3 regions of the Allobosea spartocytisi genome follow, and region 2 is predicted to be linked to each of the others. Evidence: predicted binding sites of a transcription regulator. Region 2 holds the regulator's gene; each other region holds the start of a gene.

Region 1 (10,037 bases), on a different contig from region 2:
ACGGCTACGCCTCCCCGGGTCCTAGGTCTTGCTGCCTTCGAGCTGCGCCTTGAGCGCGGCCAGCTTGGCGAAGGGCGAATCGGGATCGGGCTCGCGATTGGCCGGGCGCGGGCGCTGCGGCTGCTGGAAGCGCTCTCCCCCACGCTCCTCGCGGCGCGGGCCGCCGGGGCGACCGTCGCGCTTGAAGTCGGGGCGCGGGCCGCGACCGCCCTCGGGGCGCCCTTGCCGCGGCTGATCCTCGCGGCGCGGACGCTCATCGGAGCGCGGACGCTCGTCACGGCGGGGGCGCTGGTCCTGGTTCGGACGTTCCTGGCGCTGAGCGGCACCCTCGCCCGCTGCCGCGGCAGCCGGACGATTTTCGGGCCGCCCGTCGCGACGCGGGCCGCCGGGGCGCCCCTCGCGCTGCGGACGGTCACCGCCACGGCGCTCGCCCTCGCGGCGCGGGCCGTCCTGCCGGCCGCGCTGAGCATGCTCGGGCCGGCGCCCACCCTGGTGGCGATGCGGCCGCCAGATCTCGATGAGCTCGGGCTCGGCCGGCGCAGCTTCGGCAGCGATTTCGGCCTCCGCGGCTGCATCCGCAACCTCAGCCGACGGCGCAGCCGGCAAGGCCGAGAGCGCATCGGCCGGCACAGGCTCGCGCACCGCGTCGAGCTCGGTTTCGGTGAGGATCGGCGTATCCGCCGTCTCGACGGCAGGCGCTTCGGTGACAGGCGTCTCGCCCTCCGCCAGCGCGCCCTCGTTCAGGGCCTCGGCCGGTTCGACGACGGCAGCGGCTTCCTCGGAAGCGTCCGCCGACACCGCGCCATCGGCTGGCACGGCCTCGTCGGCAGCGGCCCCGACCGGCGTCTCGCCGGCAGCGTCATCGGCCGTCTCGTCGCTCGCCTTCGCCTCGACCGGCTTGGCCGGCTCGGTGGCGGCCGGCGGCGGCGCCAGCGGCACGGTGATCGCCGGGCCCGGACGCTTCACCGAGACATAGCCGAGCGAGCGCAGAATCGAGGCAAAATCCTCGCCGGCGCAGCCGACGAGCGAGGTCATCGCGCCGGTGACGACGAAGCCGTCCTGATCGGCGCTGCCGGCCGGCGGCGTGCCCTGCGTGGCGCCGGGACGATAGGCGATCGCCGGGCGGATCAGGTCCGCGAGGCGTTCCAGAATGTCGACGCGCACCGCCCGCTCGCCGCAGACGCGATAGCCCGCCGCCCGGTAGAGCCCCTTCGGCACGGCCTTGTCGACCGGGAAGGAGGTGCGGCCGGACGCCGCGAGATGGGCGATGTCGTCGAGCCCCGCCGTCTCCGGTCCGCCATGCTTCAGCGCCCAGAGCTGGGCGGCGAGCGCGCGCGGCGCCGGCTTCAGCAGGGCGGGCATGTAGATGTGGAAAGCCCCGAAGCGGATGCCGAGCTGGCGCAACGCCGCCCGGCCCTCCTGATCGAGCGCCTTCATCTCCTCGCCGACCTTCGAACGCTCGAGCACGCCGAGCGCCTCGGCTGTCTGATAGGCGATGCCGCGAGCGATGCCAGCGACGTTCTCGGCCGCCTCCAGGATCTGGATCGCGCCGAGCAGGCGGGTGACGTGATTCTTCAGCCAGAGCGTGAGGCGCGCCTCGACCTGCTCGCGCGCCGCACCGTTGAGATGCTCCTCGACCAGCAGGCGAAGCCGCGGCTCCAGCACCTTCTCGCCGGCGACGAGGCGCGCCACAGGCTCGCCGGTCCAGCGCACGAGCCCGTCATGCGAGAGCAGGAAGGCGTCGTCGCCCGCCAGCACGACGCGCGCGGCCCGGGCCTCGATCTCGGAACCGAGCGCCTTCATGGCCGCGAGGTTCAGAGCCTTGACCTCCGACCCGCCCGCCTTCGGGTCCGCCGTGAAGCGGAAGCCCTGCAGCATTCCCACATGCTGGCCCTCGACGAGCACGTCGCCCGTCGCAGTGACCTCAGCCTCCAACATCGCATTCTCCCGCAAGCGGCGCATCAGGACACTGGTGCGCCGATCGACAAATCGGTGGGCCAGACGCTCATGCAGAGCATCCGACAGCTTGTCCTCTACAAGACGCGCCATGCCCTGCCAATGCTCAGGATCAGGTAACCAGTCGGGCCGGTTGGCGACATAGGTCCAGGTCCGGACCTGCGCGATGCGGGCGGAGAGCGTGTCGATCTCGCCATCGGTGCGGTCGAGCGAGCCGAGTTGCGCCGCATACCAGTCGGCATCGAGCCGGCCATGGCGCATCAGCCTGAGATAAAGCGTCGTCGCCAGATCGGCATGCTGCATCGGCGAGATCTTGCGGTAATCGGGCAGGCCGCAGACCTCCCAGAGCCGCTCCACCGCAGCCCGGCCATGCGCCAGCGGCGCGATGTCGGGGTCCCTGGCCAGGATTTCCAGCGTCGTCATGTCCTCGGCGATCAGCGCCCGCGTCAGCCCCTGTTCGGAGGGCTGGATGTTCAGCGTGTCCAGGAGGCCGCCGACCGAGCGCAGGTCGAGATCGGAATTGCGCCACTGCATCTGGCGGATCGGCTCGAAGCGGTGATTCTCGATCGCATCCACCAGCTCCGCGTCGAAGGGCGGGCAGCGCCCGCTGGTGCCGAAGGTGCCGTCGCGCAGATGCCGCCCGGCCCGGCCGGCGATCTGGCCGAACTCGGCCGGGTTGAGCTTGCGGAAATGATGGCCGTCGAATTTCTTGTCCGCCGCGAAGGCGATGTGGTTGACGTCGAGATTGAGCCCCATGCCGATCGCGTCGGTGGCGACGAGATAGTCGACATCGCCGGACTGGTAGATCTCGACCTGGGCATTGCGCGTGCGCGGTGACAACGCCCCCAGCACGACCGCCGCCCCGCCCTTCTGCCGGCGGATCAATTCGGCGATGGCGTAGACCTCCTCCACCGAAAAGGCGACGATCGCCGAGCGCGGCGGCAGACGGGTGATCTTGCGGTCGCCGGCGAAGGTGAGCTGCGACAGGCGTGGGCGCGTGACGACATTGACACCCGGCATGAGCTGCTCGATCAGCGGACGCATCGTCCCGGCACCGATCAGCATCGTCTCGGCCCGGCCGCGCCGGTTCAGGAGCCTGTCGGTGAAGACATGGCCGCGGTCGAGATCGGCGGCGAGCTGGATCTCGTCGATCGCGACGAAATCGACGGCGAGATCGCGCGGCATCGCCTCGACGGTGCAGACCCAGAAGCGCGGCCGCTCCGGCTTGATCTTCTCCTCGCCGGTGACGAGGGCGACGGCCTCCGGCCCGACCTTGTCGACGACCCGTTGATAGACCTCGCGCGCCAGCAGGCGCAGCGGCAGGCCGATCATCCCGGTGGGATGGGCGACCATGCGCTCGATGGCGAGATGGGTCTTGCCGGTATTGGTGGGTCCGAGCACCGCGGTGACGCTGTTGGCGCGGGCGGCGGGAGGCAACGAACGAAAGAGCTGCAAGGCGAAGGGCCGATCATCTCGTCCATCCGGGCGACACCGGCTCGACGCGAGCCTCAGCCGTCCGGGCGGGTGCGTGAACTGAAATCAGGGACGGGTCTTGTCGGAACGACTCTGGCAGGAAGAACTCCGGCAAGAACGACTCCGGAACGAAGCAAGCCCGAATCGCTGACTCCCGGAGAATCGGGGTTTGTTCCCCTCGCCGGGCCGGAAGCCCGCCGACAAACGCAATACCGGCATCGCCCGCCCTCTTGCCAACCCGAAAACTGGACGGCGAGGCCGTCCGGCGCAGTTCCTATTTAAGACTTTCCGGCGCGGAAACGAGAGGCAATCGACATCGAGCCCCGCCCGATGAAAACGCAAGGTCATCCCGGACAAGCGGCAAAGCCGCGCCGATCCGGGATGACGGCCGCTGTTCCGGCCGGCTGAAGCTTCACATCGCCAGACCGCCTCAATGGCGGGCGTGATCGCATTGGCCGTGATCGGCCAGCGCCTCGATGATGGCGCAATCGCAGGCGGCGACGCCGCCCGAGCAGGTGGTGGCGATCCGCTCCAGCTCCTTTTCCAGCGAGCGCAGCCTGGCGATCTTGTCGCGCACCTCTTCGAGATGACCGGCGGAGATCGCATGCGCCTCGTCGCAGGCCATGCCGGGCGTGTCGGAAAGCCTGAGCAGCGTGCGGATATTGTCCACCGCGAAGCCGAGATCGCGCGCATGCTTGATGAAGGCGAGCCGCTCGGCATGACGCCGGCCATAACGGCGCTGGTTGCCCTCGGAACGCTCCGGCGGCGGCAAAAGCCCGACCTGCTCGTAATAGCGGATGGTCTCGACCTTGACGCCGGTGCGCTCTGCCAGCGCGCCGATCGGCATCACGCGTTCGAGCCGTGCCGTCGCAACCATCGCAACCTCCAAAGCTGTAGTTTCTGGAGCTTTAGATAGGCGGGAAGGCGCCGACGGCAAGGCCGAACCATCATGAACCCGGCGTCATTCTCGGGCGCAGGGCGCAGCGACACGTAGATCCGCGAATATCAGGCCGAGGAGGAGCCGAAGCATCCATGTCGCGAGATGCTCGTCAAGCCCGAGCATGACGGGCCGGGACTACGCGACGCCCATCGCCAGCAAGTCGTGGACATGGACGAGCCCGACCGGACGCTCCTCCGAATCCGCCACGATCAGCGCGGTGATCCTGAGACGATTGACCAGTTCCAGCGCCTCGACGGCGAGCGTCTCAGGCCCGACGCGGCGCGGGTTGACCGTCATGAGATCGCGAGCCCTGAGCGCGGCACCGCCTGCCATCGTCGCCTTGCGGCGCAGGTCGCCATCGGTGACGACCCCGGCGAGCCTGCCGTCGAGATCCATCACGACCGCGCAGCCGAAACTCTTCTCCGAGATCATGGCGATCACATCGGGCAGCGCCGTATCCAGCCCGATCAGCGGCAGTTCCGCGCCGCGATGCATGATGCTCTCGACCGTCTTGAGCTGCGCGCCGAGCTTGCCGCCGGGGTGGTAGACGAAGAAATCCTGCCGCGAGAAGCCGCGCGCCTCCAGCAGCGCCACCGCCAGCGCATCGCCGAGTGCGATCTGCATGGTGGTCGAGGTGGTCGGCGCGAGCCCGTTGGGGCAGGCCTCGGTCGCCTTGGGCAGGATCAGCGCGACATCCGCCTCCTTGCCGAGCGTGCTCTCGGGATTCGCGGTGAAGGCGATCAGCCCGACGCGGAAGCGGCGGGTATAGCCGACGAGCGCGGCAAGCTCCGCCGTCTCGCCCGACCAGGACAGCGCGATCACCACATCCTCCGGCCTGACCATGCCGAGATCGCCATGGCTCGCCTCGGCCGGGTGGACGAAATGGGCGGGCGTGCCGGTCGAGGCCAGGGTCGCGGCGAGCTTGCGCCCGACATGGCCGGACTTGCCCATGCCGGAGACGATCACGCGGCCGCTCGCAGCCAGGATCATCGCGACGGCCTCGGTGAAGGGCTGCCCGAGCCCGTCGGCGAGGGCGGCATGGAGCGTGTCGAGCCCGGCCCGTTCCGTGGCGATGGTGCGGAGCGCCGAGGCGCGGATGTTTTCGGTCATGGCGCGCTCTAGCACGGGGCGATGCGGGATTTCCACCGCCGCGGCGATCGCGGCCGGCGCGTTGACGGCTCCTTAACCCTGTTCGTTCTAACTGCGTTAACCATGCGCCCTCTGCCGGGCGCGCCAGCCATTGCTGTCACCTGTTGCTGCCCTGGAGCCCCGCGAAGCCCGTGTCAGGCCGCGCCAAGATCCTGCTTCTGTCCGGCTCCGCGCTGGCGGCCCTGGCGCTCGGCTGCCTGCCGGCGGGCGCGCAGCAGGCGCCGCGCGCCGGGCTCAGGACGGGAACGCCGGCTTATGTCGCGCAGCCTCCCGCGCCGCCGGAACAGCCGCTCACGCCCGCCACCCCCGATCCGCAGGCGATCCGCGATCCGGCCTCCCTCGTCCAGGGCCAGCCTTCCGCCATCTCCGGGCGCCAGCCGCCGCGTGCCAGCCGGCCGCTGCAGCCGCCGGCCCTGCGCGGCACCACGCAGCGCCAGTTCCGCCCGCCGCAACCGCCTGTCGCGGTCTTGCCCGCGCCGGAAGCGGCCTTGCCGCCTCCCCCGCGCCGGCGCCGCGCGAGCGCCGAGGACGATCCCTGGGCGCCGCTCGGCCTGCGGCTGGGCGCGGTCACGCTGAAGCCGGCGATCACCGGCTCGACCGGCTACGACACCAACCCGCAGCGCAGCGCCACGCCCGGCACCAAGGGCTCGGTCTTCCAGCGCTACGACGCGGAAGTGGAGGTGCAGTCCGACTGGAACGTGCATGAGCTCAAGGGCAAGCTGCGCGCCGGCTACATGGATTACTTCAGTGATCGGAACGCCTCGCGCCCCGATGCCGAGGGCAATCTCGACCTCAGGCTCGACGCCACGCGCGACACCCACATCCTGCTCGAATCGCGCCTCAAGCTCGACACCCAGCGTCCCGGCTCGCCGGACCTGAACGCCAATGTCCAGGGCCGCCCGCAGGTCTGGCAATATGGCGGCTCGGCCGGCGTGACGCAGGACTTCAACCGCCTGCAGCTCACCTTGCGCGGCTCGGCCGACCGCAGCGACTTCGAGGATGCCAGGCTGACGAGCGGTGCAATCCTCTCCCAGAAGGACCGCAACATGACCGATTACGGCCTGCGCCTGCGCGCGGCCTATGAGGTCACGCCCGGCTTCAAGCCCTATGTCCAGGCCGAGATCGACCGGCGCGATTTCGACGAGAAGACCGATTCGAGCGGCTATATGCGCTCCTCCGACGGCATCACCGGCAGCATCGGCTCGACCTTCGAGTTCAGCCAGCAGCTCAAGGGCGAGGTTTCGGGCGGCTACCAGAACCGGCGCTACGAGGATAACAGGCTGAAGGACCTGCGCGGCTTCGTCGGCGACGCCTCGATCCTCTGGTCGCCGACCCCGCTGACCACGGTGACGCTGCGCGGCACCGCCCAGCTCGGCGACACCACCATCGCCGGCTCGTCGGGCACGACGATGCGGCGCGCGACGCTGGAGATCGCCCACGCGCTGCGCCGCAACCTCACGCTCACCGGCTTCACCAATTTCAGCCGCACGGAGTATGAGGGCCAGGGCCTGCGCGAGGACTACCTGAATGTTGGCGCACGGATCGAATACAAGCTGACCCGCACCTTCGCGATCCGCGCGAGCTTCACCCATGAGCGGCTGAACTCAACGGCGGTGGGATCGGACTACACCGCGAATGTCTCGCAGGTGGGCTTGAGGGTGCAGTTCTAGTCGCCGCGGCGTCATTCTCGGGCGCAGCGAAGCGCAGACCCGAGAATCTCAGGACGAGAAGGCACTGGTTTCCGAGATGGTCGGGGCAAGCCCGACCATGACGGCAAGCCTCACTCCATCCCCTCCAGCTCGATGATCATCCCCTCGATCATCTTGAGCCCGATCTGCCAGAAGCCCGGATCCTTCGCATCGAGCCCGAAAGGCTTGAGCAATTCGCCATAGGGCTTGCTGCCGCCGGCCGCGAGCAGGGCGAAATAGCGGTCCTGGAAGCCCTCTGCCGCGCTCTGGTAGACGCCGTAGAGCGAGTTCACCAGGCAATCGCCGAAGGCATAGGCGTAGACGTAGAAGGGCGAATGGATGAAGTGCGGGACGTAGCACCAGAACGGCTCGTAGCCGCTCGACAGCCGGATCGCCGGCCCGAGGCTTTCCGCCTGCACGCCCATCCAGAGATCGCACAGCGCCTCGGCCGTGAGCTCGCCCTGCCGACGCGCCTCATGGACCCTGCGCTCGAAGGTGTAGAAGGCGATCTGGCGCACGACCGTGTTGATCATGTCCTCGACCTTCGCCGCCAGCATCGCCTTGCGCTGCTTCGGGTCGCTGGTCGTGTCGAGCAGGCGCCGGAAGGTCAGCATCTCGCCGAAGACGCTCGCGGTCTCCGCCAGCGTCAGCGGCGTCGGCGCCATCAGGGCGCCGTTGGGTGCCGCCAGCACCTGATGCACGCCATGGCCCAACTCATGCGCCAGCGTCATCACGTCGCGCGGCTTGCCCTGGTAGTTCAGCAGCACATAGGGGTGCGCTGACGGCACGGTGGGATGCGCGAAGGCGCCGGGTGCCTTGCCGGGACGCGGCGGTGCGTCGATCCAGCGCTCGTCGAAGAAGCGCCGGGCGATATCCGCCATCTTCGGCGAGAAGGCGCCATAGGCCGAAAGCACGGTGTCGCGCGCCTCGGTCCAGGGGATGCTGCGCTGCTCGATTTCCGGAAGCGGCGCGTTGCGGTCCCAGAAATCGAGCGCGTCGCGGCCGAACCATCTGGCCTTCAGGCGATAATAGCGGTGGGACAGCCGCGGATAGGCCTCGCGCACCGCGGAAACGAGAGCGTCGACCACCTCGCGCTCGACCCTGTTCGCCAGATGGCGGGAATCCGCGACATCCTCGAATTTGCGCCAGCGGTCGGAGATTTCCTTGTCCTTGGCCAGCGTGTTGGTGATCAGCGCGAAGGTGCGCAGCTCCTTGCGGAAGACCTTGCTCAGCGCCTCCGCCGCCTTGCGGCGTGCCTCGCCATCGGCGTCCTGCAATTTGTTGAGCGTGAGCTCCAGCGTCAGCTCCTCGCCGTCGACGTCGAAGCGCAGCGAGGCGATGGTCTCGTCGAAGAGGCGGTTCCAGGCGGCCGCGCCCGTCATCGACTTCTCGTGGAACAGCGCCTCGAGCCGGTCGTCGAGCTGGTGCGGCTTGTCCTTGGAGAGATCGTCGAGCCAGGGCTTCCAATGCGAGAGCGGCGCCTCGCCGGCGACCTTGGCCAGCAAGTCCGGCTCGATCCGGTTGAGCTCAAGCTCGAAGAACAGCAATTCGGTGATGGCGGCGTTCAGCCTGTCCTGCGTGTCGCCATAGAATTTGGCGCGCTGCGGATCGGTGGTGTCGCCGGAATAGACCAGGCCCGCATAGGCGCCGATCCGCCCGAGCAGGTCGCTCAGGCTTTCATAGGCCTTCACCGCCTCGGCCAGCAGGGCGCTGCCGTCGGGCGTCCCCGCCAGCTCGGCGAGCTTGCCGCGATAGCCCGCCGCCAGCGCCTGCGCCTGCGTGAAGGCGTGGTCGAGATCGGCTCGGAAGGCAGCGGAATCGATCCCGGGATAGAGATCGTCCAGGTTCCATTCCGGCAGGTCGCCGAGCGCTTTGTCGGAGGCGACGCCGCCGCCATGCGCCGCCGCCTGGCCGTGAACCGTCTCGCCTCGCATCGTCTGGAAGAACATGCTCTCTCCGTCTCGCGGCATCGGGTGTGCCCCCACTTAGGCCAGCATGGGGCCGGGGATCAATCTCGGGCGTTCTGCCGCAGCGCTGATGACGGGCCCGGCCGGCGCGCTTAAACTCCGCTTAACTCTTCTGGCCGACGATGCCCCAGAACGGAACAGGCGATTCCTTTCGAAGCCGAGCCTTTCCGTCCTGTTGCGCCGTCTTTCGAGGTGTCATGACCGCCACCGTTCTCGTCGTCGACGACGATCCCGTCCAGCGCCGCCTGCTCGACGCGATGCTCAAGCGTTTCGGCTACGGCGTCCTGGTTGCGGAGAATGGCGAGGCGGCCGTCGCGCTGATCGCCGGCCCGGATGGCGACGCCATCGACGCGATCGTGCTCGACCTCAACATGCCCGGCCTCGACGGCATGGGCGTGCTCGCCACGCTGCGCGAACGCGAGATCGACAAGCCCGTCATCGTGCAGACGGCGAACGGCTCGATCGAGACCGTGGTCACGGCCATGCGCGCCGGCGCCGTCGATTTCGTGGTCAAGCCCGTCGGCGCCGAGCGCCTCCAGGTCTCGCTCAAGAACGTGCTGAAGCTCGGCGCCCTCGAACATGAATTGCGCCATATCAAGCGCCGCGCCTCCAACACGCTGGGCTTCCGCGACCTCGCGACCAAGAGCCCCGACATGGCCCGCGTCGTGCGCCTGGCCGAACGGGCGGCGAAATCGAACATCCCGATCTTGATCGAGGGCGAATCCGGCGTCGGCAAGGAGGTGCTGGCCCGCGCCATCCAGGGCTCCAGCGACCGCAAGGGCAAGCCCTTCGTCACGGTGAATTGCGGGGCGATCCCGCACAATCTCGTGGAATCCATCCTCTTCGGCCATGAGAAGGGCGCCT
Region 2 (10,037 bases):
TCCTGTCCGGCGGCCTCGCTGTCGCACTGCGTCTGCGACCCGCCGCTGCCGCAGTCTGCATCGCCTTCGCCGCGGCCTTCGCCGGCTTCGCAGCAGGCGTCTGGCGCACGGCCGATATCGCCGCGCCGATGCTGGAGCGGCCGCGCATCGGCAAGATCACCGGCTTCGTCGAGAGCGTCGAGGCGCGCGATGCCGGCGCCCGCCTCGTCCTGGTGGTGACGGACATCGCCGGCGTGCCGCCCGAGAGCCGGCCGAAGCGCGTGCGCGTCAACATTCGCAGCGGCACGGTCGCGCCCGGCGACCATATCGCCGGCACCGCGCGGCTCCTGCCGCCACCGGGGCCGGCCCGCGCCGGAGGCTATGATTTCGGGCGCGACGCCTTCTTCCGCGGCATCGGCGCCGTCGGCAGCATCGCCGGCAAGATCGCACTCGTCCCGGCGCCGCATCCCCTGCCATGGCGCCTCGCGCTCGACGTGGAGATCGACAAGGCGCGCAACATCCTCACGCAGCGCATCGCCAGCGTCGGCGGCGGGCAGGGCGGGGCGGTCGCGGCCGCGCTCGTCACCGGCAAGCGCGGCCTCATCACCGAGGCGTCGAACAACGATCTGCGCGCCGCCGGTATCTATCATATCGTCTCGATCTCCGGCCTGCACATGGTGCTTGCAGCCGGGACGATCTTCTGGCTCGTGCGGGCTCTGCTGGCGCTGTCGCAGACGCTGGCGCTCGGCTGGCCGGTGAAGAAGATCGCGGCGATCGCGGCGATGATCGGCGCCACCGCCTATTGCATCTTCTCCGGCAGCGACGTCGCGACGGAACGTTCGCTCATCATGACGCTGGTCATGCTCGGCGCGATCCTCGTCGACCGGGCGGCGCTCAGCATGCGCAATCTCGCGCTCGCCGCGATCATCGTGCTGCTGCGCGAGCCCGAGGCCCTGCTCGGCCCGAGCTTCCAGATGTCCTTCGGTGCGGTCGCGGCGCTGGTCGCTTTCGCCGAGCGCTGGGAGAAGCGCGACCGGTCGAAGCCGCCGACGGCCTTGCCCTGGCCCTTGGGCACGCTCTGGACGGCCTCGCTCGGCATCGTGGTGACGACGCTCCTCGCCACGGCCGCGACGGCGCCCTTCGGCGCCTATCATTTCCAGACTTTCAATCCCTTCGGCCTGCTCGGCAATGCCATGGCGCTGCCCTTCGTCTCGCTCTTCGTGATGCCGGCGGCGGTGTTCGGCGTGCTGGCCTACCCCTTCGGTCTGGACTGGCCGGCCTGGGCGCTGATGGGGCTCGCTTCCGACATCGTGTTGAAAGTCGCGCATTGGGTCGCCACCATCGACCATTCGACCGTGACGGTGGTGGCATTCGGCCAGGCCGTGCTGCTCTCCTTTGCCGCTTCGCTGCTCTGGATCACGCTCTGGACCACGGGGCTGCGCTGGCTGGCGGCGCTGCCGCTCATCTTCGGCGTCGCCTTCGCCGCGAAGCCGGAGCGGCCCGAGATCCTGATCGAGCGTGACGGCTCCGGCATCGCCGTGCGCGGCAGCGACGGCCGCCTCGCCATCGCCGGCCGGCCGAGCCGCTTCGTCCTGCAGCAATGGCTCGCTTCCGATGGCGACAGCCGCGCGCCGGACGACGCGACCCTGCGTGCCGGCATCGCCTGCGACGCCAATGCCTGCATCGTCCGAACCGCCGACGGGCGCAGCATCTCCTATGCCCGGGATCGGATCGCCATCATCGAGGATTGCCGCCGCGCCGATCTCGTCGTCACCAACATTCCCTGGAGCGCGCCTTGCGAGGCCAGGCTCGTCGATCGGATGGCGCTGTCGCGGGACGGTGCAACCTCGCTCTACCGCGCCGCCTTCGGCTGGCGCAGCCATTCCTCGGAAAACGCCGTCGCAGACCGGCCCTGGAGCCGCCGCAAGCCTTCCGAAGCCGCAGCTCGGCCCAGCGCGCCGGCCCCCGCTGCGACACGGGCCTCTGCTGCTCCGGAGGTCGCGTCGGACGAGGCCGAGTTCGCTCAGTAGCGGCGCAGCAGGTTGACCAGCCGGCCCTGGATCTTGACGCGGTCGGGGCCCAGCACGCGTGTCTCATAGGCCGGATTGGCGGCTTCGAGCGCGATCGAGGAGCCACGCCGGCGCAGACGCTTCAGCGTCGCCTCCTCCTCGTCGATCAGCGCAACGATGATGTCGCCGGTGTTTGCCGTGTCCTGCTTGCGGATGATCACGGTGTCGCCGTCGAGGATGCCGGCCTCGACCATCGAATCGCCGCGCACCTCGAGCGCATAATGCTCGCCCGAACCGAGCATGTCGGGCGGCAGCGAAACCGTATGGCTGCGGCTCTGGATCGCCGAGATCGGCGTGCCGGCGGCGATGCGGCCCATGACGGGAATCGCGACCGGGGAACGGGCGTCGTCATCGGCCGGGGCAGGGCGCGGCTTGGCGAGGGAGGGCTGCGAGCCGAGGCCGCCCTGTACGACGGCCGGGTTGAAGCGTCGCGGCTGCGGGCCAGCGAGCCCGTCCGGCATCTTGATGACTTCGAGGGCCCGCGCCCGATTGGGCAGGCGGCGGATGAAACCGCGCTCTTCCAGCGCCATGATCAGCCGGTGGATGCCGGATTTCGAGCGCAGGTCGAGCGCATCCTTCATCTCGTCGAAGGAAGGGGGCACGCCGCTTTCGCGCAAGCGTTCCTGGATGAAGCGCAGGAGTTCGTGTTGCTTGCGTGTCAGCATGGTCCCCGCCGGTGCCCGCGATACAGATTCGAAACAAAGCCAGAACACTATAACTGTTCGCCTTGTGTTCCGCAAGCGACTGCTACCGCAGCGGCAGAATGCGGCAGATATCGCCTTTGTGAGCCGGCTCTGCATGCGCCGGCCGGATCGTCAGGGCCTTGGCGCGCGCCAAGGTGCCCAGCATCGAGGAATCCTGCCTGTCGAAGGGCGTCACCATCCAGCCGGCCGGCGTCAGGGCAAGATCCGAGCGAAGATAGTCCTCGCGCTCATCATTAGCCGGCATATCTTTTCCGAGAATCGCCGGAATGCTGCGGTCACGATCCGGATCGGCCATGCCCAGCAGCGCCTCGATCAGCGGCAGCAGGAAGAGATGGCCGCAGACGATCGACGAGACCGGATTGCCGGGCAGCCCGAGCACCACCATGCGGCCAAGCCGGCCGGTCATCATCGGCTTGCCCGGCCGCATCGCGATCTTCCAGAAACCGAGGCTCATGCCGGCCCGCTTCAGCGCCTCCTGCACGAGGTCGTGATCGCCGACGGAGGCGCCGCCGAGGGTGATCAGGACGTCGGCTTCCGCGGCCTGGGCGGCGGCGATCCGCGCCGCGAGGTCGTCGTGATCGTCGCGGGCGATGCCGAGGTCGAGCGCCTCGCCGCCGGCCTTTTCCACCAGTGCCATCAGCGAGAAGGAGTTCGAGGCGACGATCTGGTCCGGCCCGGTCGGCTCGCCCGGCGCCACCAATTCGTCGCCGGTGGCGAGGATGGCGACGCGCGGCTTGCAGCGTACCGGCAATTGCGGATGCCCCATCGCGGCGGCGAGGCCAAGCGCGGCGCTGTCGAGCACGCGCCCAGCCGTCAATGGCACGTCGCCGTGACGGAAATCGAGCCCGGCCGCCCTGACGAACTGGCCCTTATGGGCCGGCACGCGCACCGTGATGGTTTCGCTGCCGACGCCATCGGCATTCTCCTGCATGAGGACGCTGTCTGCGCCCTCCGGCATCGGCGCGCCGGTGAAGATCCGCACAGCCTCGCCCGGGCGGACGCTGCCGTCGAAACGCCGCCCCGCCGCGGATTCGCCGATCACGCGGAGTTGCTTGCCGGCTTCCATGTCGGCGGCGCGGACGGCATAGCCGTCCATGGCGGAGTTGGCGAAAGGCGGTTGGGTGCGCAGCGCCTTCACATCGGCCGCGAGCACGCGCCAGGCGCAGCGCGCCAGGGGCAGCATCTCGCTGCCCGTCGGCCCCGGAACGCTGTCGAGCAGGGCCTTGAGCGCGACGGGAACCGGGGTGAGAGCCATGTCAGAGCGCCTTGGCGTCGTAATCGCCGGATTGTCCGCCGGATTTGTGCAGCAGGCGGATGCCTTCGATCCGCATCGCCCGGTCGACGGCCTTGACCATGTCGTAGACGGTCAGGCAGGCGACGGAGACGGCGGTCAGCGCCTCCATCTCGACGCCGGTCTGCCCCTTCATCTTGACCTCGGCGCGGACGCGCACGCCGGGCAGGGCCTCGTCCAGTTCGAGATCGACAGCGATCTTGCTCAGCAGCAGCGGGTGGCAGAGCGGGATCAGTTCATGGGTGCGCTTGGCCGCCATGATGCCGGCGAGCCGGGCTGTGCCGAGCACATCGCCTTTCTTGGCGTTGCCGTCGCGCACGATCGCGATGGTTTCAGGCGCCATCACGACGCAGCCTTCGGCGACGGCGATGCGGCCGGTCTCGGCCTTGTCGCCGACATCGACCATATGCGCGGCGCCTTGCGCGTCGAGATGGCTGAGCCGGCTCACGCCGCGTTCTCGCGCGCCTTGCCGGTGAGCAGCAGCGCGGTCGCGGCCGCGACATCGGCCTGTCGCATCAGGCTTTCACCGACGAGGAATGTTTCGACGCCGACCTTGCCGAGACGCTGAATGTCGGCGTGGGTGAAGATGCCGCTCTCGCTGATGACGATGCGGTCGGACGGCACGCGCGGCGCCAGCCGCTCGGTCACGGCGAGATCGACGTTGAAGCTGCGCAGGTCGCGGTTGTTGATGCCGAGCAGCCGGCTTTCGAGCTTGAGCGCCCGGTCGAGCTCGGCATCGTCATGGATCTCGACGAGGACATCCATGCCGAGTTCGCGCGCCGTGTCGTTGAGCACCCGGGCGGTGGCGTCGTCGACGCCGGCCATGATGATCAGGATGCAATCGGCGCCCCAGGCGCGGGCCTCGAAGACCTGATAGGGGTCGTAGAGGAAATCCTTGCGCAGCCCCGGCAGGCCGCAAGCCTCGCGCGCTTGCGTCAGGAATTCCGGCTGGCCCTGGAAGGAGGGCGCGTCGGTCAGCACCGAGATGCAGGCCGCGCCGCCCGCCGCATAGGCGCGTGCCAGCGCCGGCGGGTCGAAATCGGCGCGGATCAGCCCCTTGGACGGGCTCGCCTTCTTGATCTCGGCGATGAGCGCCGGCGTCCCGGCTGCAACCTTGGCGGCGAGAGCGTCGGCGAAGCCACGCGGCTTGCCGGCGGCGTGCGCGCGGCGCTCGATCTCGGCCTGTGGGATCGCAGCCTTGGCGGCGGCGATCTCCTGGCGCTTATAGGCTTCGATCTTCGCGAGGATGTCGGTCATGGCCAGCCTCCTCAGCCGTTCGAGACGGCGATGAGCTTCGCGAGCGTCGCCTTGGCCTTGCCGGAATCGAGCGCGGCCGTGGCCTGGGCGAAGCCGTCCTTCAGATCCCCCGCCTTGCCGGCGATGAGCAGTCCCGCCGCCGCATTGAAGGCCGCGATGTCGCGGAAGGCGGTCTTCTCGCCGCCAAGCACGGCATTGAGGGCTGCGGCGTTCTGCTCGGGCGTGCCGCCGCGCAGATCCTCGGGCTTGGCGAGGGCGAGGCCGATATCGGCCGGGCTGATCGAGAAGCTCTCGATCTTGCCGTTCTCCAGCGAAACGACGCGGGTCGGACCGGTGGTGGTGATCTCGTCGAGTCCATCCGAGCCGTGCACGGCCCAGACGCGGGTCGAGCCGAGCGTGGCCAGCACCTTGACCATCGGTTCCAGCCAGGTCTCGGAGAAGGCCCCGACGAGCTGGCGCTTGACGCCGGCCGGATTGGAGAGCGGGCCGAGCAGGTTGAAGATGGTGCGCGTGCCGAGCTCGGTGCGCACCGGCGCGACATGGCGCATCGAGGCGTGATGCGTCGGCGCGAACATGAAGCCGACGCCGGCCTCGCGGATGCAGCGTTCCGTGCCGGCCGGGTCGAGCCCGACCTTGACGCCGAGCGCGGTCAGCACGTCCGCCGCGCCCGAACGTGACGACGCCGCGCGGTTGCCGTGCTTGGCGACAGGCACGCCGCAAGCGGCGGTGATGATCGAGGCCAGCGTCGAGACATTGTAGGAACCCGACGAATCGCCGCCGGTGCCGACAATGTCGATGGCATCGGCCGGGGCCTTCACCGACATCATCTTGCCGCGCATGGCGCCGACGGCGCCGGCGATCTCGTCGATCGTTTCGCCGCGCACGCGCAGCGCCATCAGGAAGGCGGCGGATTGCGCGTTCGTGACTTCGCCTGAAAGAATCGTGTCGAAGGCGTCGCGCGCCTCCTCTCGCGAGAGGCTCGCACCGGTGGCGACCTTGGCGATGAAGGGTTTGAAATCGTCCATGGAAACTCTGCGGAAATCAGGCGGATGGGGACAGGGCGGCAGCTTCGTGCTCGCTGAGCCATCGCTGGGCGAGGTCGAGGAAGTTCCGCAGGATCGTGGCGCCATGCTCGGAGGCGATGCTCTCCGGATGGAACTGGACGCCGTGGATCGGCAATTCGCGATGCGACAGCGCCATGATCAGCCCGTCATCGGTCTCCGCCTCGATGTCGAAGACCGCGGGGCAGGTTGCCCGGTCGACGACCAGCGAATGATAGCGCGTCGCCTGCAGCGGGCCGTTGATGCCACGGAACAGGCCGCGCGACCGGTGCTTGATCGGTGAGACCTTGCCGTGCATGGGCAGGGCTGCCCGCACGACATCGCCGCCGAAGGCCTGTCCCATCGCCTGCAGGCCCAGGCAGACGCCGAAGATCGGCTTCACGCCGGCGCCCTCGCGCACGAGATCGAGGCAGATGCCGGCTTCGTTGGGCGTGCAGGGGCCGGGCGAGAGCACGATCGCGTCGTGCTCGCCGTTGAGCGCCTCTTCGACCGTGAGCGCGTCGTTACGCCAGACATCGACCTCGGCGCCCAGCCCACCGATCAGGTGGACCAGGTTCCAGGTGAAGCTGTCGTAGTTGTCGATCAACAGAACGCGCATGGCCGGACCTGTGAATGCGGCTTGAGGTCATGCACGTTCGGGGGCGGGGTGGTCAAGTTTTGCGCGGGGCGCGGACGAGGTTCCAAGTCGGCGGGCAAGATTCCGAGTCCTCATCCTGAGGAGGCATTCCCTTGGGAATGGCGCCTCGCGGCGCTCCTCAGGATGAGGGCTCGGTTTTTTGAGAGGCAACTCAGACCGCAGGCGGGTTGAGGCGCGCGAAACCTTCCTGTCGACGATAGGGGGAATAGGGATAGGGCGCAGGGCGCTCGCTCACGGCGTCCAGCCTCGCGACCTGCTCCGGCGTCAGGTTCCAGCCCACGGCGCCGAGATTGTCGCGCAATTGCTGCTCGTTGCGGGCGCCGATGATGACCGAGGACACGGTCGGCCGTTGCAGCAGCCAGTTGAGCGCGATCTGCGGCACGCTCTTGCCGGTTTCCTGCGCGATCGCGTCGAGCACGTGGACGATGGCATAGAGTTGCTCGTCCTCGACTTGCGGCCCGAATGCGGCGGTCTCATGCAGGCGGCTCGAAGCGGGCAGGGGCTGGCCGCGGCGGATCTTGCCGGTGAGTCGGCCCCAGCCGAGCGGGCTCCAGACCAGGGCGCCGACGCCCTGGTCGAGGCCGAGCGGCATCAATTCCCATTCATAATCGCGCCCGACGAGCGAGTAGTAGACCTGATGCGCGACATAGCGCGGCCAGCCATGACGCTCGGCGGCAGCGAGCGATTTCATCACGTGCCAGCCGGAGAAATTGGAGACGCCGACATAGCGCAGCTTGCCAGCCCGGACGAGCTCGTCGAGCGTCGAGAGAACCTCCTCGACCGGGGTGCCGGCATCGAAGGCATGCAATTGCAGCAGGTCGATGTAATCGGTGCCGAGGCGGCGCAGCGCATCCTCGGTCGCCTTGATCAGCCGGCTGCGCGAGGAGCCGGAATCGTTCGGGCCGTCACCCATCGGCAGCGTGGTCTTGGTCGAGATCAGCACCTTGTCGCGCCGGCCCTTGATCGCTTCGCCGAGCACCTCCTCGGAGGCACCGTTCGAGTAGACATCCGCCGTGTCGAAGAGGTTGAGCCCGGCTTCGAGGCAGATGTCGACGAGGCGGCGGGCCTCCTGGGCATCGGTATTGCCCCAGGCGCTGAAGAGCGGCCCCTGTCCGCCGAAGGTGCCCGCACCGAAGCTGAGGGCGGGAACCTTCAGTCCCGAATGGCCCAAACGCCGATAGTCCATGGTCAGAATCTCCTGTGAGGCCGCAAACATGGAGGCGCCGTGCCGGCGCGATTAGCCCGTCCAGGGGAACATCATTCGTGAGTTGAAGTCATCGATCCCGCACCACGCGGCGGACATCGGAGCGCGGGGCATCCCGGACGCAGCGAAGCGGAGATCCGGGATCCATCGCCGAGCTGGACGCCTTACGATGGATCCCGGGTCAAGCCCGGGATGACCTGGAGGTTTTGTAGAAAAGGGCGGTTCAGCCGCGCGCGCTGCGCGGCATGCCGGCGGTGCGCGGCTGGGCCAGTCCCGGCGCGGTCTCGACGCCGAGCGTCGGCAGGGCCAGCGTGCGCTGGCCGCGGAAATCGACATGGCAGACGATCAGCCCGCGTTCCTCGATATAGCCGAGCAGCCGCCGCGCCCGGCTCGGCGAATGGCTGCCATAGACCCGCGCCAGCTCCGCGTCGCTCGGGCAGGTTCCGCCTTCGATCGCCGTGCGGGCAATGAACAGGAACAACCCTTGCAGGTCCTCCGGCAAGGTGCCGGACGCTTCCACCGCCGCTTGCCAGCCCTCGCTCGCTGCGATGCTGTCGTTCACGCCGGCGCGCGCCACGGCGAGCTTGCGGCGAAATTCCTCGAGGCTGAGATGGGTCCGGCCGAGTCGCCGCATCCGGCAGCGCACGGTGAAATCCTGATACAGCACCGCGACCTGGCGCGAGCGCGCCTCGGGGTCGGCCATCAGCTCGCGCAGGATCTCGGCCATGATCGCCTCGCGCTCCGCTGGCTCGAGCTCGATCTCCGGCTCGGGCTCCGGCAGCGGGGCAGGGCGATAGGTCTCGATCTGGCGCAGCACCTCGCTCGGATTCGGGCGTGGGCGTGGAGCCGGGCGGACCGGCCGGGCCATCGGCGGCGGCTCGTCCTCGCCCGGCGTGAAGATCAGCTTGCCGGCATCCTCCGGCGCCTGCTCGGGCAGGGGCATCAGCCCCGGCGCGCTGCCACGGTCTACGGAACTCACCGCGCCGATCCGGATCGGCAGCGGGCGCTTCGACAAAGCGGGGCCGAGCGCGACGAACTGGCCGCGCTCGAGGTCGCGGAACATCTCGGCCTGGCGTCGGTCCATGCCGAGCAGGTCGGCGGCGCGCTGCATGTCGATGTCGAGGAAGGTGCGGCCCATCAGGAAGTTCGAGGCTTCCGCCGCGACGTTCTTGGCGAGCTTGGCGAGGCGCTGGGTCGCGATGACGCCGGCGAGCCCGCGCTTGCGGCCCCGGCACATCAGGTTGGTCATGGCGCCCAGTGAGAGCCGGCGCGCCTCGTCGGAGGCCTCGCCCGCCATCACCGGCGCGAAGAGCTGGGCCTCGTCGACCACGATCAGCATCGGGAACCAGAGCGAGCGGTCGACGTCGAAAAGCCCGCCGAGGAAGGCGGCGGTGGCGCGCAACTGATCGTCGGCTTCGAGGTTCTCAAGGTTCAGCACCACCGAGACGCGGTGCTGGCGCACGCGCAGCGCGACGCGCTGCAATTCCGCCTCGCCGCATTCGGCATCGACCACGACATGGCCGAACTGGTCGGCGAGCGAGACGAAGTCTCCCTCCGGATCGATGATGGCTTGCTGCACGAGCGGGGCGCTCTGCTCCAGCAGGCGTCGCAGCAGATGCGACTTGCCCGAGCCGGAATTGCCCTGGACGAGCAGGCGCGTCGCCAGCAATTCGGCGAGATCGATGAGACCGGGCTCGCCGGTCCGTGTCGTTCCCATCTCGATTGCCGTCGTCATGCCGGTCGTGAATCGCCTTGAATGATGGTGCGCAGAAGCGCGGCCGGCGCTTCTAGCATGGCCTCGTCCCCGCCGGACGCAGGGCAGAGCTGCATTCCAC
Region 3 (10,037 bases), on a different contig from region 2:
TAGAGCGCGACGGGCGCGATGAAGAGATAGGGCGTCCAGCGGCTCTCCCGGTCGCGCCCACCGCTCTGCGGAGGGCGGCCGGCCGCTGCCGTCGCCGGGCTGGCGGTGCTCATGCTCTTACTGCCGCTCGATGCGCTTCAGCGCCAGGGACTGCACCTCGTCCATGGTCTTCTGCACGTCGGCATTGCCGACGAGGATCTTCAGCACCTGCTCGACGACGATCTGCTGGATCTCCAGCGTCTTGGTTTCGAAGCCGAGCACGAGCTGCGGCAGGGCATAGGGAGTCTGCGCGTCGTAGACGCCGAGCCAGGGCGCGCGTTCCAGATCGGCCTTCGGCCGCTCGACCGGGGTGGCGACGCTGGCGGCGCCGAGGATGCCTTGCAGCTCGCTTTGCGCGGCCGGCTGCAGCATCCAGTTGATGAAGACGCCGCAGGCTTCCTTGTTCTTGGTGTTGGCGTTGACCGAGAGAGAGGTCAGGATCAGGCCTTGCTGGCGGTTCGGGAAGGGGGAGGGCGCCGCCTTGAAGCCGAGATTGGGGTTCTGCGCGGCGAAGATGCCGGCGACACCGCCATTGTCGATGTTCATGGCGATCTTGCCTTCCCAGAACATCCGCCGATAGGTCGCCGCATCCGCGCCCTTCGGGATCACGCCGGCATCATAGACCTGCTTGTAGGCGGTGATCGCCTCGACCACCTTCGGGCTGTTCAAGGTGAGCTGCTTGCCGTCGGCCCAGTTGCCGCCGAAGCCGTAGACATAGTTCGTCATGTCCTGCCAGAAGCCGGAGCGTTCCGGCATCGTCGCGCGGAAGGCGTAGCCGAAATTGCCTTTGCCGGTGGCGGCCTTCGCCGCGGCGAGGAATTCCGGGAAGGTCTTCGGCGGCTCGCCGCCCTGCAGCAGCGCCGGGTTGTAGATCAGCTGGTAGTTGGCGAGCTCGAAGACGACGCCGTAGCGCTTGCCCTCGACATTGAGGAACTTGTCCGGCGCCTGGAAGGTGTACTTGCCGGCATCGACGAGGTCGTCGATCGGCAGGATGCGCTTGGCCGGCAGCGCCGCGAAGAAGTCGGTCTGGTCGAAGCGCACGAGGTCCGGGCCGCCACCGCCGCCCATCTGGGTGAAGACGGTGTTGGCGAGCTGCGAGAACGGGATTGCGACAGGCTGGACCTCGACCTTGTCCTGCGAGGCGTTGAACTTGTCGATCCAGGCCTTGAGCTTGTCGCCGCGGCCGGCCTCGGCGAAGGTCGCGGCGGCGAAGGTGATCGTGGTCTTGCCCTGGCCGAAGGCGCGGGTGGCGCCGAGCGCCGCGGTGGCGCCGGCGGCTGCCAGAACGGCGCGGCGGGTCAGTGTCGTCATGGCTTCCTCCGATTGTCCCGTTGCCCGGGCTAGTTTTGATCGCCGTGAGGATCGCCGCCGCCAAAGCACGCGCAACCGGCGACGACGGACGCACGGCGGGGAGCGATGACAGCGAGCAGAGCTCACATGAACAGTCGAGGAGATGGGGTTCAGCCGCCAAGCGGCGGCTTCTTGAATCTCCCTGGAACTCCGCGCTTCTTCGCCTCGAAGGCGTGGCGCGGTGAAAGGCAAGCCTAAACATTTTGTAACATTTTACAAGAGCTCAAAGACCGGCGCTGCTGGTCCTCCTGTCTCGAAGCCTGAAATGAAAATCTGGAGAAGGCGCGAGAAATCGGCTCAAGGACCAGGACGCCACGATCCGGATCCCTTTGGCGTCGGCAACCTCAGCCGGGAGCCTCGCCTTCATAGCCTCATGTCGTAGCCGGATTGACCCCGTGGCCGCGCCGGTGATCCGCTGCCCGATCGGAAATCGATGCGGCGGCACAGCCGCTCCACATGTCAGCCTCCAGAAAGCTCGGCAGCCTTCGCAGTCGGCGCGCTCCGAAAGCGGCGCCGATCGCCGAGGCCGCAGCGAGGCTCGGCCACCGACAAGCTGAGAGCAGCAGGGACGGATGCGTACCGGGTCAATCGTCGAGGCAAGCGTCGGGTAGAGCGCGAATATCTGACAATAATGTCAGATAAATCAAGGTCTTGACGGGATGCTGGCGGACAGGGCGGGATTCGAACCCGCGATACGGTTTCCCGTATACACACTTTCCAGGCGTGCGCCTTCAACCACTCGGCCACCTGTCCGGCGGGCTGCTTATGACCGCCGGGGCGTAATCTTTCAAGGGCCGAGTCGCAGGGTTTTCACAATCCCTTGCGATCAGGCCGCCGGCTCCGCCGTTCGCCCGCCTCGCGAAGCGATGCGCGCTTGGCGCGATCCGGCGGAAATCGTCCCGGGCGGGTTGCGCTCGGCGGGCAGCACACGCACATCTCTGGTCGGCGCGGTGGCAGGCCGTGCCAAAGGCGAAGGCGTGGACGCAGAGGGCTGAGCTGTGCGGTTTCTGGTCAGGCTTGTCGGATATCTTCTCGTCGCCGCGGGCTTTATCGTTCTGGTCATCGATGGTGCGCGTTCGATTGCGAATGCGCTGCTGCGCTTCACCACGGTGGGTGATGTCCTCGCGGCGCTGCTGCACGAGCGCTATCGGCTGCTCGGCCCGATGATCGAGCGCGACATCCATCCCTTGCTATGGGATCCGGTGCTGCTCTCCGTGATGCAGGCGCCGGCCGCGCTCGTGGCGCTCCTGGTCGGCTTTGCCCTGCTTTGGCTCGCCCGGCCACCCGAGCCCCGGATCGGGATCGTCACGCGTCGGTGAACGGGCTGCGACGCGGCATCCTGTGCAGAGGCCGTTTCGATGCTTACATAAGACGTCGAGTTGAACGGAACGGAGCCGACGATGTTCTCCCTGCGCAAGAAGACTTCACTGCCGACCGCGGCCGAAGCGCTGCCCGGGCGCGCCGCGGCGATCCCCACCGCCGAAACCCATTTCGTCAACGGCCATCGCCTCGCCGGCCCTTATCCGGAAGGCCTGCGCCAGGCCGTGTTCGGGCTCGGCTGCTTCTGGGGCGCGGAACGAAAATTCTGGCAGATGGGTGACGGCGTCTGGGTGACGGCCGTCGGCTATGCCGGCGGCGAGACCCCGAACCCGACCTATGAGGAGGTCTGCAGCGGCATGACCGGCCACACCGAGGTCGTGCTCGTCGTCTACGATCCGGCCAAGATCTCCTATGAGGATCTGCTCAAGGCCTTCTGGGAGAATCACGACCCGACCCAGGGCATGCGCCAGGGCAATGACATCGGCACGCAGTACCGGTCGGCGATCTATGTCTTCGACGACGCGCAGCGTGCGGCGGCCGAACGCTCCCGCGACGAATACGTGAAGGCGCTGGCGGCGAATGGCTACGGGCCGATCACGACCGAGATCCGCGAGGCGCCGCCCTTCTATTTCGCCGAGGACTACCACCAGCAATACCTCGCCAAGAATCCGGCCGGCTATTGCGGCCTGGGCGGAACGGGCGTCGCCTGCCAGATCGGCCTTGGCGTCCACGCCTGAGGCGAAAGGATCGGAGTTCCGGGGAAGGGCGCCGTCAGCGGCGCCCTTTTTCGTATGGTTCTCTATATGTTCTTGCGCCGGACCTGAAGCTCCGCTAGCGTTTCGCTGGGGAACGGGGTGGGCTGAGATGGTGACGCGGGTCGCGACGGTGGCGTTCGAGGGCATCGAGGCGCGGGCCGTCGACGTGCAGGTGCAGGTTTCCTCCGGCAGCGTCGCCTTCGTCCTCGTCGGCCTGCCCGACAAGGCCGTCGCCGAAAGCCGCGAGCGGGTCAGGGCGGCTCTCATCGCCTCGGGGCTGGCCCTGCCGGCCAAGCGCATCACCGTCAACCTCGCGCCGGCCGATCTGCCGAAAGAGGGCAGCCATTACGACCTGCCGATCGCGCTCGCCGTGATGGCGGCCATCGGCGCGCTCCCGCCGGATGCCCTGGCCGGCTACACCGTGCTCGGCGAGCTCGCTCTCGACGGCTCGATCGCGGCCGTCGCCGGCGTGCTGCCTGCCGCGATCGCGGCCTATGATCGCGGGCAGGGGCTGATCTGCCCGGCTTCGACCGGCCCGGAGGCGGCCTGGGCGGCGGCCGATATCGACATTCTGGCGCCGCGCTCGCTGATCCAGCTCGCCAATCATTTCAAGGGCACGCAGGTGATGGCGCGGCCCGAGCCGGCCGTGGCGCGCCAGAGCGGGGCCTTGCCCGATCTCGCCGACATCAAGGGCCAGGAGAGCGCGAAGCGCGTGCTCGAGATCGCGGCGGCCGGCGGCCATAATCTCGTGATGAACGGGCCGCCCGGCGCCGGCAAGTCGATGTTGGCGAGCCGCCTGCCTTCGATCCTGCCGCCGCTGACGCCACGCGAGCTTCTGGAGGTCTCGATGGTGCTCTCCGTCGGCGGTCATCTCGCCGGCGGTGCCCTGACCGATCGGCGCCCTTTCCGCGCGCCGCATCACTCGGCCTCGATGGCGGCGCTCGTCGGCGGCGGCCTGCAGGCGAAGCCCGGCGAGATCTCGCTCGCCCATCACGGCGTGCTTTTTCTCGACGAATTGCCCGAGTTCCAGCCGCAGGTGCTCGATGCGCTGCGCCAGCCGATGGAGACCGGCGACGTGCTGATCTCGCGGGCGAACCATCGTGCCGTCTACCCTGCGCGCTTCCAGCTCGTCGCGGCGATGAATCCTTGCCGCTGCGGCAAGGCGACGGAGCCGGGCTATGCCTGCCGGCGCCAGCCGAACGAGCGCTGCATGGCGCAGTACCAGGCCCGGATTTCCGGCCCGCTGCTCGACCGGATCGACATCGCGATCGATGTGCCGGCGGTCACTGCCGCCGACCTCATCCTGCCGGCCGCCAGCGAGGGTTCCGCCGAGGTGGCGGCGCGCGTCGCGGCGGCGAGGGCGCTCCAGGGCGCGCGCTTCGAGGCGCTCGGGCTTGGCCACGTCACCACCAATGCCGCCTGCCCGGGACCGGTGCTGGAGGAGATCGCCCGTCCCGACAATGCCGGCCTTGCCCTGCTGAGGGATGCGGCCGAGGCGCTGCGGCTCACCGCCCGTGCCTATCACCGCGTGCTGAAGGTCGCGCGCACGCTCGCCGATCTGGACGGCGAGGCGAAGGTCGGCCGGCTGCATCTCGCCGAGGCGCTGTCCTATCGCACGCGCGGCGGGGAGCTGGCGCAGGCGGCGTAGAGAAAGCCCGGTCCTGCGGTTTTCGGAAAAAGCCGGGCTGCCCCGCAAGCCCCCCAAGGTTAAGCCTTGCTTGAAAGCTGACGGCAAAATCGCGCTTTCCTCAAGCGGCTTTTTTCAGGGCGGCGGCCTTAGACGGGGAGCATGGCTCTCTCGTCCTGGACATGGTTCGTCATCGCTGCCGCCGTCATCGTCGCCCTGCTGGGAACGGGCGGCGTCCTCGCGCTGAGACAATTGGCGCGCGCACGCCGCCAGCTCGCATCGCTCACCCATGAGGTCGAGACGCTGAACGACCAGCTCTGGACGCTGGCCGACAGCGAGCAGCGCTATCGCAGCCTGGTCGAGGCTCAGGGCGATTTCATCGTCCAGCGCGACGGGGCCCGCATCATCTACGCGAATACCGCCTATGCCGCGCTGTTCGGTGCCGAGGAGAACGATCTCGTCGGCAGCGAGGCGCAATTGCCGCAGCTCGCCTCGCGGGCGCTGCGGACGCTCGACGGCGGAGCCCGCAGTTTCGACGAATGCCTCGCGACCTATGTCGGGGAGCGCTGGATCGCCTGGATCGAGACGGCGGTTCCAGGCCCAGGCGGCCGCACCTTGATCCAGCGCGTCGGCCGCGACATCTCCGCCCGTATCGCCGATGAGGACGCGCTGGTCGAGGCGCGCGCCCGGGCCGAAGCCGCCAATGAGGCGAAGTCGCGCTTCCTCGCCACGGTGAGCCACGAATTCCGCACGCCGCTGAATGGCATCCTCGGCATGTCCGATCTGCTGGCCGATACCGGCCTCGATGGCGAGCAGTCGACCTATGTCCAAGCCCTGCGCATCTCCGGCGAGGCGCTGCTCGCCCTCGTCGACGACATCCTCGACTTCGCCAAGGTGGAAGCTGGCCGGCTGGAGCTCGTCGAGGAACCCTTCGATGTCGTCCAGCTGGTCGAGACGGTCTCCGAGCTGATGGCGCCCCGGGCCCAGGCCAAGGGAATCGAGCTTGCGGCCTATATCGCGCCGGAACTGCCGGCGCAGCTCGTCGGCGATCGCGACCGCCTGCGGCAGATCCTGCTTAATCTGGTCGGCAACGCCGTCAAGTTCACCGATGCCGGCGGCGTCGGCCTGAGCGTGCGGCGGGTGGGGAGAATGGTCGAGATCCTGGTCTCCGATACTGGGCCCGGCATTCCGGCGGACAGGCTCGAGGTCATTTTCGGGGAGTTCGAGCAACTGGACCATGGCCCCGGAATCCGCCATGCCGGTACCGGCCTCGGCCTCGCCATCGTGCGGCGGCTGGTCGGGCTGATGGAAGGCGAGGTCCGGGCGGAGAGCCGCCTCGGCGAGGGCGCGAGCTTCCGCGTGATCCTGCCGCTGGCCGCGGCGCCGGGCGCCGAGACGGTGCCGATCCCGCACTGGCCGGAGCAGCATGTCCTGCTCGCTTCTCCCGCGCCCTTCGCGGCGCGCTTCCTGTGGGAGTCGATCCGGGCCACGGGCGCGGCGGTCTCCGTCGCGGCCTCCGTGGAGGCGGCACGGGCGACCCTTGCCGGCGAACGCCCGGTGACCGCGGTGCTGATCGACCATGCGCTCGGCGACGGCGCGGCGAAGGAGCTGGCGGAAACGGTGCGGGAGGCGGGCATCCGCGATTGCCTGATCCTGCTGTCGTCCCTGGCACGGCGCCAGTTCGGCTCGCCGCAGGCCGCGGGATTCTCGGGCTTCCTCATCAAGCCCGTCCGCGCCCGCTCGCTCTATGAGCGGCTGGGTACGCGCTTTCCCCAAACCTTGCCGGCTACAGGCAAGAGCCAGGCCGCCAGATCGCCGGTGCGCAAGCCCCTCAACATCCTCGTCGCGGAGGATAACGAGATCAATGCGCTGCTGCTGACGCGGACGCTGGAGCGTCTCGGCTCCTCGGTCATCTGGGTCCGCGACGGGCGCGAGGCCCTGCAGCGGATCGAGGCCAGCCTCGCCGGCGCGGCCGCGCCGCTCGATCTCGCGCTTCTCGATATCCGCATGCCGGCGATGACCGGCCTCGACTGCGCTCGCGCCGTGCGGACGCTGGAAGCGGAGCGTGGCCGCATCCGGCGCTTGCCGCTGCTGGCCGTCACGGCCAATGTTTCGGCGGCGGATCGCGAGGCCGCGCTCGCCGCGGGAATGGATGATTGTCTCGCCAAACCGCTCGAGCGCGCGGCGCTGCTGCGCTGGCTCGATCACCTCGGCAAGGAGGCCTCGCGGACATTGTCGGCTTGACGGGCGTCACCGCTTCGACGCAGTTTTGTCGCGAAGTTGTAAGATGCGCGGAGCAAGCCTTCCCGGATGCCGGAAGCGGCTTAGAGGGTGAGACAGGCGATGGCATTGCACGTTTCTGAGCGATCGAACGCGCTGCCGGCCCGGTTTTCCGCCGGCAATCCCCTGCTTTCGCGCCTCGCTCCGATGATGCTCATCACGGGCGGGGCGATGCGCCGTTACGGATTGGAAGCCGGCGAATCAGCGCCGCTTTCGGGGAGCCTGGGTCGGCTCGGCTCGCTCGAAGTTAGGCTGGCGCGCGGCCCCCGCGAGATCTGGCGCGCGCAGCGGCTGCGCTACCGCGTCTTCTATCAGGAAATGTCGGCGAAGCCTGACGTGGTCGCCCGCATGTTCCGCCGCGATGCCGACCGCTTCGACAAGGCCTGCGATCATCTGCTCGTCATCGATCACGCGGCGAAGGGCCGTTTCGGCGGCATCAAGCCGAAGGTCGTCGGCACCTACCGCCTGATGCGGCAGAGCGCGGCGAATCGGCTGGGCGGCTTCTATACGCAAAGCGAGTTCGATCTCGCGCCCCTGCTGGCACGCCATCCCGGCCAGCGCTTCCTCGAGCTCGGCCGCTCCTGCGTGCTGCAGCCTTACCGCAACAAACGCACCGTCGAGCTGCTCTGGTCTGGTATCTGGGCCTATCTGGAGCATCACCGCATCGACGCCATGTTCGGCTGCGCCTCCTTCGACGGCACCGACCCTGACGCGCTCGCCTTGCCGCTGAGCTTCCTGCACCACCATGCCCGCTCGCAGGGCGAATGGAGTGCTGAGGCGCATCCCGAGCATCTCGTCGGCATGGACCGGCTGCCCGCGGAGATGGTCGACTACAAGCTCGCGCTGAAGCAGATGCCGCCGCTGATCAAGGGCTATCTCAGGCTCGGCGCCCGCTTCGGCTCCGGCGCGGTCATCGACCGCCAGTTCGGAACGACCGACGTGCTCGTCGTGCTGCCCGTCTCGGCGATCGACAGGCGCTATGCCCAGTATTACGGCGGCGAGAACTCGCGCTACGCCGCCTGACGGCCGTTCATTCGCCGGCTGCGGCCAGCGCCTTCAACGCTTCGCGATAGGTCGGATAGCGGAAGGCGTAGCCGAGTTCCCGCTTCACCAGCGCATTCGAGACCCGCTTGTTCTCGCCGTAGAAGCTCGCGGCCATCGGTGAGAGCTTCGCTTCGGCGAAAGGGATTTCGGGCGGCGGCTCCAGCCCGGTCAGCCCCGCGGCGAAGCTGACGACATCCTGCGGCGGAGCCGGCTCATCATCGGTCGCGTTGTAGATCGCGCCGCTGCGCGGCTGCGCGAGCGACGCCATCAGGATGCCGGTTATGTCGTCGACATGGATGCGGTTGAAGACCTGGTCCGGCTTGACGAGCCGCATCGCCTTGCCCTCGCGCAATTTGGCGATGGGGTTGCGGCCGGGGCCGTAGATGCCGGAAAGGCGGAAGATCTGCACGGCCTTGCCGCTGTCGCGCCCCAGCGCCAGCCAGTCCTCCTCGATCGCGACGCGCAGCCTGTTGCGAGCATTGCCCGGACTCACCGGCTGGCTTTCGTCGATCCAGGCGCCGCCCTGGTCGCCATAGACGCCGATGGTCGAGAGATAGCCGATCCAGCGCAGCGCCGGCGCGGTGGCGAGTTCGGTGCGCAGCCGTTGCAGCACGGGGTCGCCGTCCTCGCCCGGCTGGACCGAGACGAGCACGGCTTCGGCCTCCGCCACGGCCTTGGCGAGCGGGGATGAGACTGCGAAGCCGCCGAAGACCAGCGTGCGGACGCCTTCGCGGCTGAGCTCCGCGGCCCGCTCAGCCGAGCGGGAGGTGCCGGTCACGTCCCAGCCGCGAGCGAGCGCGGCGCGCGCGAAGAAGCCGGCCGAATAGCCGAGGCCGAGGATCAGCAGTTTCATGCGGCATCTTCCGTCTGAGGGAGCAGGGCGGCCCATTCGGCCTGCACCTGATGGTCGGTTTCCGTGCGCAGGCTCGCCGGCGCCAAGAGGGCAGCCTGCGCCGGATCGAGGCGGCCGAGCGCCCAGACCGCCATCGCACGCACCAGCGGGGAGGGCGCGTCGAGATGCGCAAGGGCGCTGGCGGCCAGCTCCGGCCGGCCGCTATTGCCGATCGCGATCAGCACGTTGCGCAGGAAGCGGTCGCGCCCGGTCCGCTTCACCGGCGTGCCGGCGAAGAGCGTGCGGAAGGCCGCATCGTCGAGGCCGGCGAGCTCGGCCAGGGACAGCCCGTCGAGCTCGTCCTTCAGGGCGAGGCGGGTTTCCTGCGCGCTTTCGGCGAACTTGTTCCAGGGGCAGACAGCGAGACAGTCGTCGCAGCCGAAGATGCGGTTGCCGATGCCGCTGCGCAGCTCCGCATCGATATGGCCGGGATGCTCGATGGTGAGATAGGCGATGCAGCGGCGCGCATCGAGCTGGTAAGGCGCCGGGAAGGCCGCAGTCGGACAGATGTCGAGGCAGCGCCGGCAGGAGCCGCAATGGTCGCGCTCGGGCTCGTCGGTCGGCAATTCGGCTGTGGTGTAGATCGCGCCGAGCAGCAGCCAGGAGCCGTGCTCGCGCGAGACGAGCACGGTGTGCTTGCCCTGCCAGCCGAGCCCGGCCGCCTGCGCCAGCGGCTTCTCCATGACCGGGGCGGTATCGACGAAGACCTTGACGTCGCCGCCGCCGCGCG

What was found. The regulator LexA, encoded in region 2, represses DNA repair genes until DNA is damaged. The targets are predictions, from matches to a motif close to TGTTCNNNNTGTGTTCNG.
Region 1: a site for LexA is predicted at 3,543-3,560, ahead of IED13_RS09770 (helicase-related protein). Genes of this name have one in related genera too.
Region 3: a site for LexA is predicted at 3,503-3,520, ahead of IED13_RS18145 (YifB family Mg chelatase-like AAA ATPase). Genes of this name have one in related genera too.

What each region holds. Positions count from the first base shown of each region.
Region 1 covers NZ_JACXWY010000005.1:22,215-32,251, forward strand. The annotation lists gene IED13_RS09765 (RNA-binding S4 domain-containing protein) at 1-1, opposite strand, end outside; gene IED13_RS09770 (helicase-related protein) at 22-3,411, opposite strand; gene IED13_RS09775 (MerR family transcriptional regulator) at 3,860-4,306, opposite strand; gene IED13_RS09780 (KpsF/GutQ family sugar-phosphate isomerase) at 4,505-5,479, opposite strand; gene IED13_RS09785 (outer membrane beta-barrel protein) at 5,650-7,188, shown strand; gene IED13_RS09790 (M3 family oligoendopeptidase) at 7,299-9,155, opposite strand; gene IED13_RS09795 (sigma-54-dependent transcriptional regulator) at 9,371-10,037, shown strand, end outside.
Region 2 covers NZ_JACXWY010000023.1:28,934-38,970, reverse strand. The annotation lists gene IED13_RS24225 (ComEC/Rec2 family competence protein) at 1-2,009, shown strand, start outside; gene lexA (transcriptional repressor LexA) at 2,003-2,713, opposite strand; gene IED13_RS24215 (molybdopterin molybdotransferase MoeA) at 2,796-4,007, opposite strand; gene moaC (cyclic pyranopterin monophosphate synthase MoaC) at 4,009-4,491, opposite strand; gene trpC (indole-3-glycerol phosphate synthase TrpC) at 4,488-5,300, opposite strand; gene trpD (anthranilate phosphoribosyltransferase) at 5,312-6,325, opposite strand; gene IED13_RS24195 (anthranilate synthase component II) at 6,342-6,959, opposite strand; gene IED13_RS24190 (aldo/keto reductase) at 7,150-8,184, opposite strand; gene IED13_RS24185 (helicase HerA domain-containing protein) at 8,426-9,937, opposite strand.
Region 3 covers NZ_JACXWY010000012.1:11,035-21,071, reverse strand. The annotation lists gene IED13_RS18170 (carbohydrate ABC transporter permease) at 1-113, opposite strand, end outside; gene IED13_RS18165 (extracellular solute-binding protein) at 118-1,350, opposite strand; tRNA gene IED13_RS18160 (tRNA-Ser) at 2,053-2,142, opposite strand; gene IED13_RS18155 (hypothetical protein) at 2,388-2,708, shown strand; gene msrA (peptide-methionine (S)-S-oxide reductase MsrA) at 2,790-3,446, shown strand; gene IED13_RS18145 (YifB family Mg chelatase-like AAA ATPase) at 3,574-5,112, shown strand; gene IED13_RS18140 (ATP-binding protein) at 5,254-7,335, shown strand; gene olsB (l-ornithine N(alpha)-acyltransferase) at 7,435-8,394, shown strand; gene IED13_RS18130 (SDR family oxidoreductase) at 8,402-9,268, opposite strand; gene queG (tRNA epoxyqueuosine(34) reductase QueG) at 9,265-10,037, opposite strand, start outside.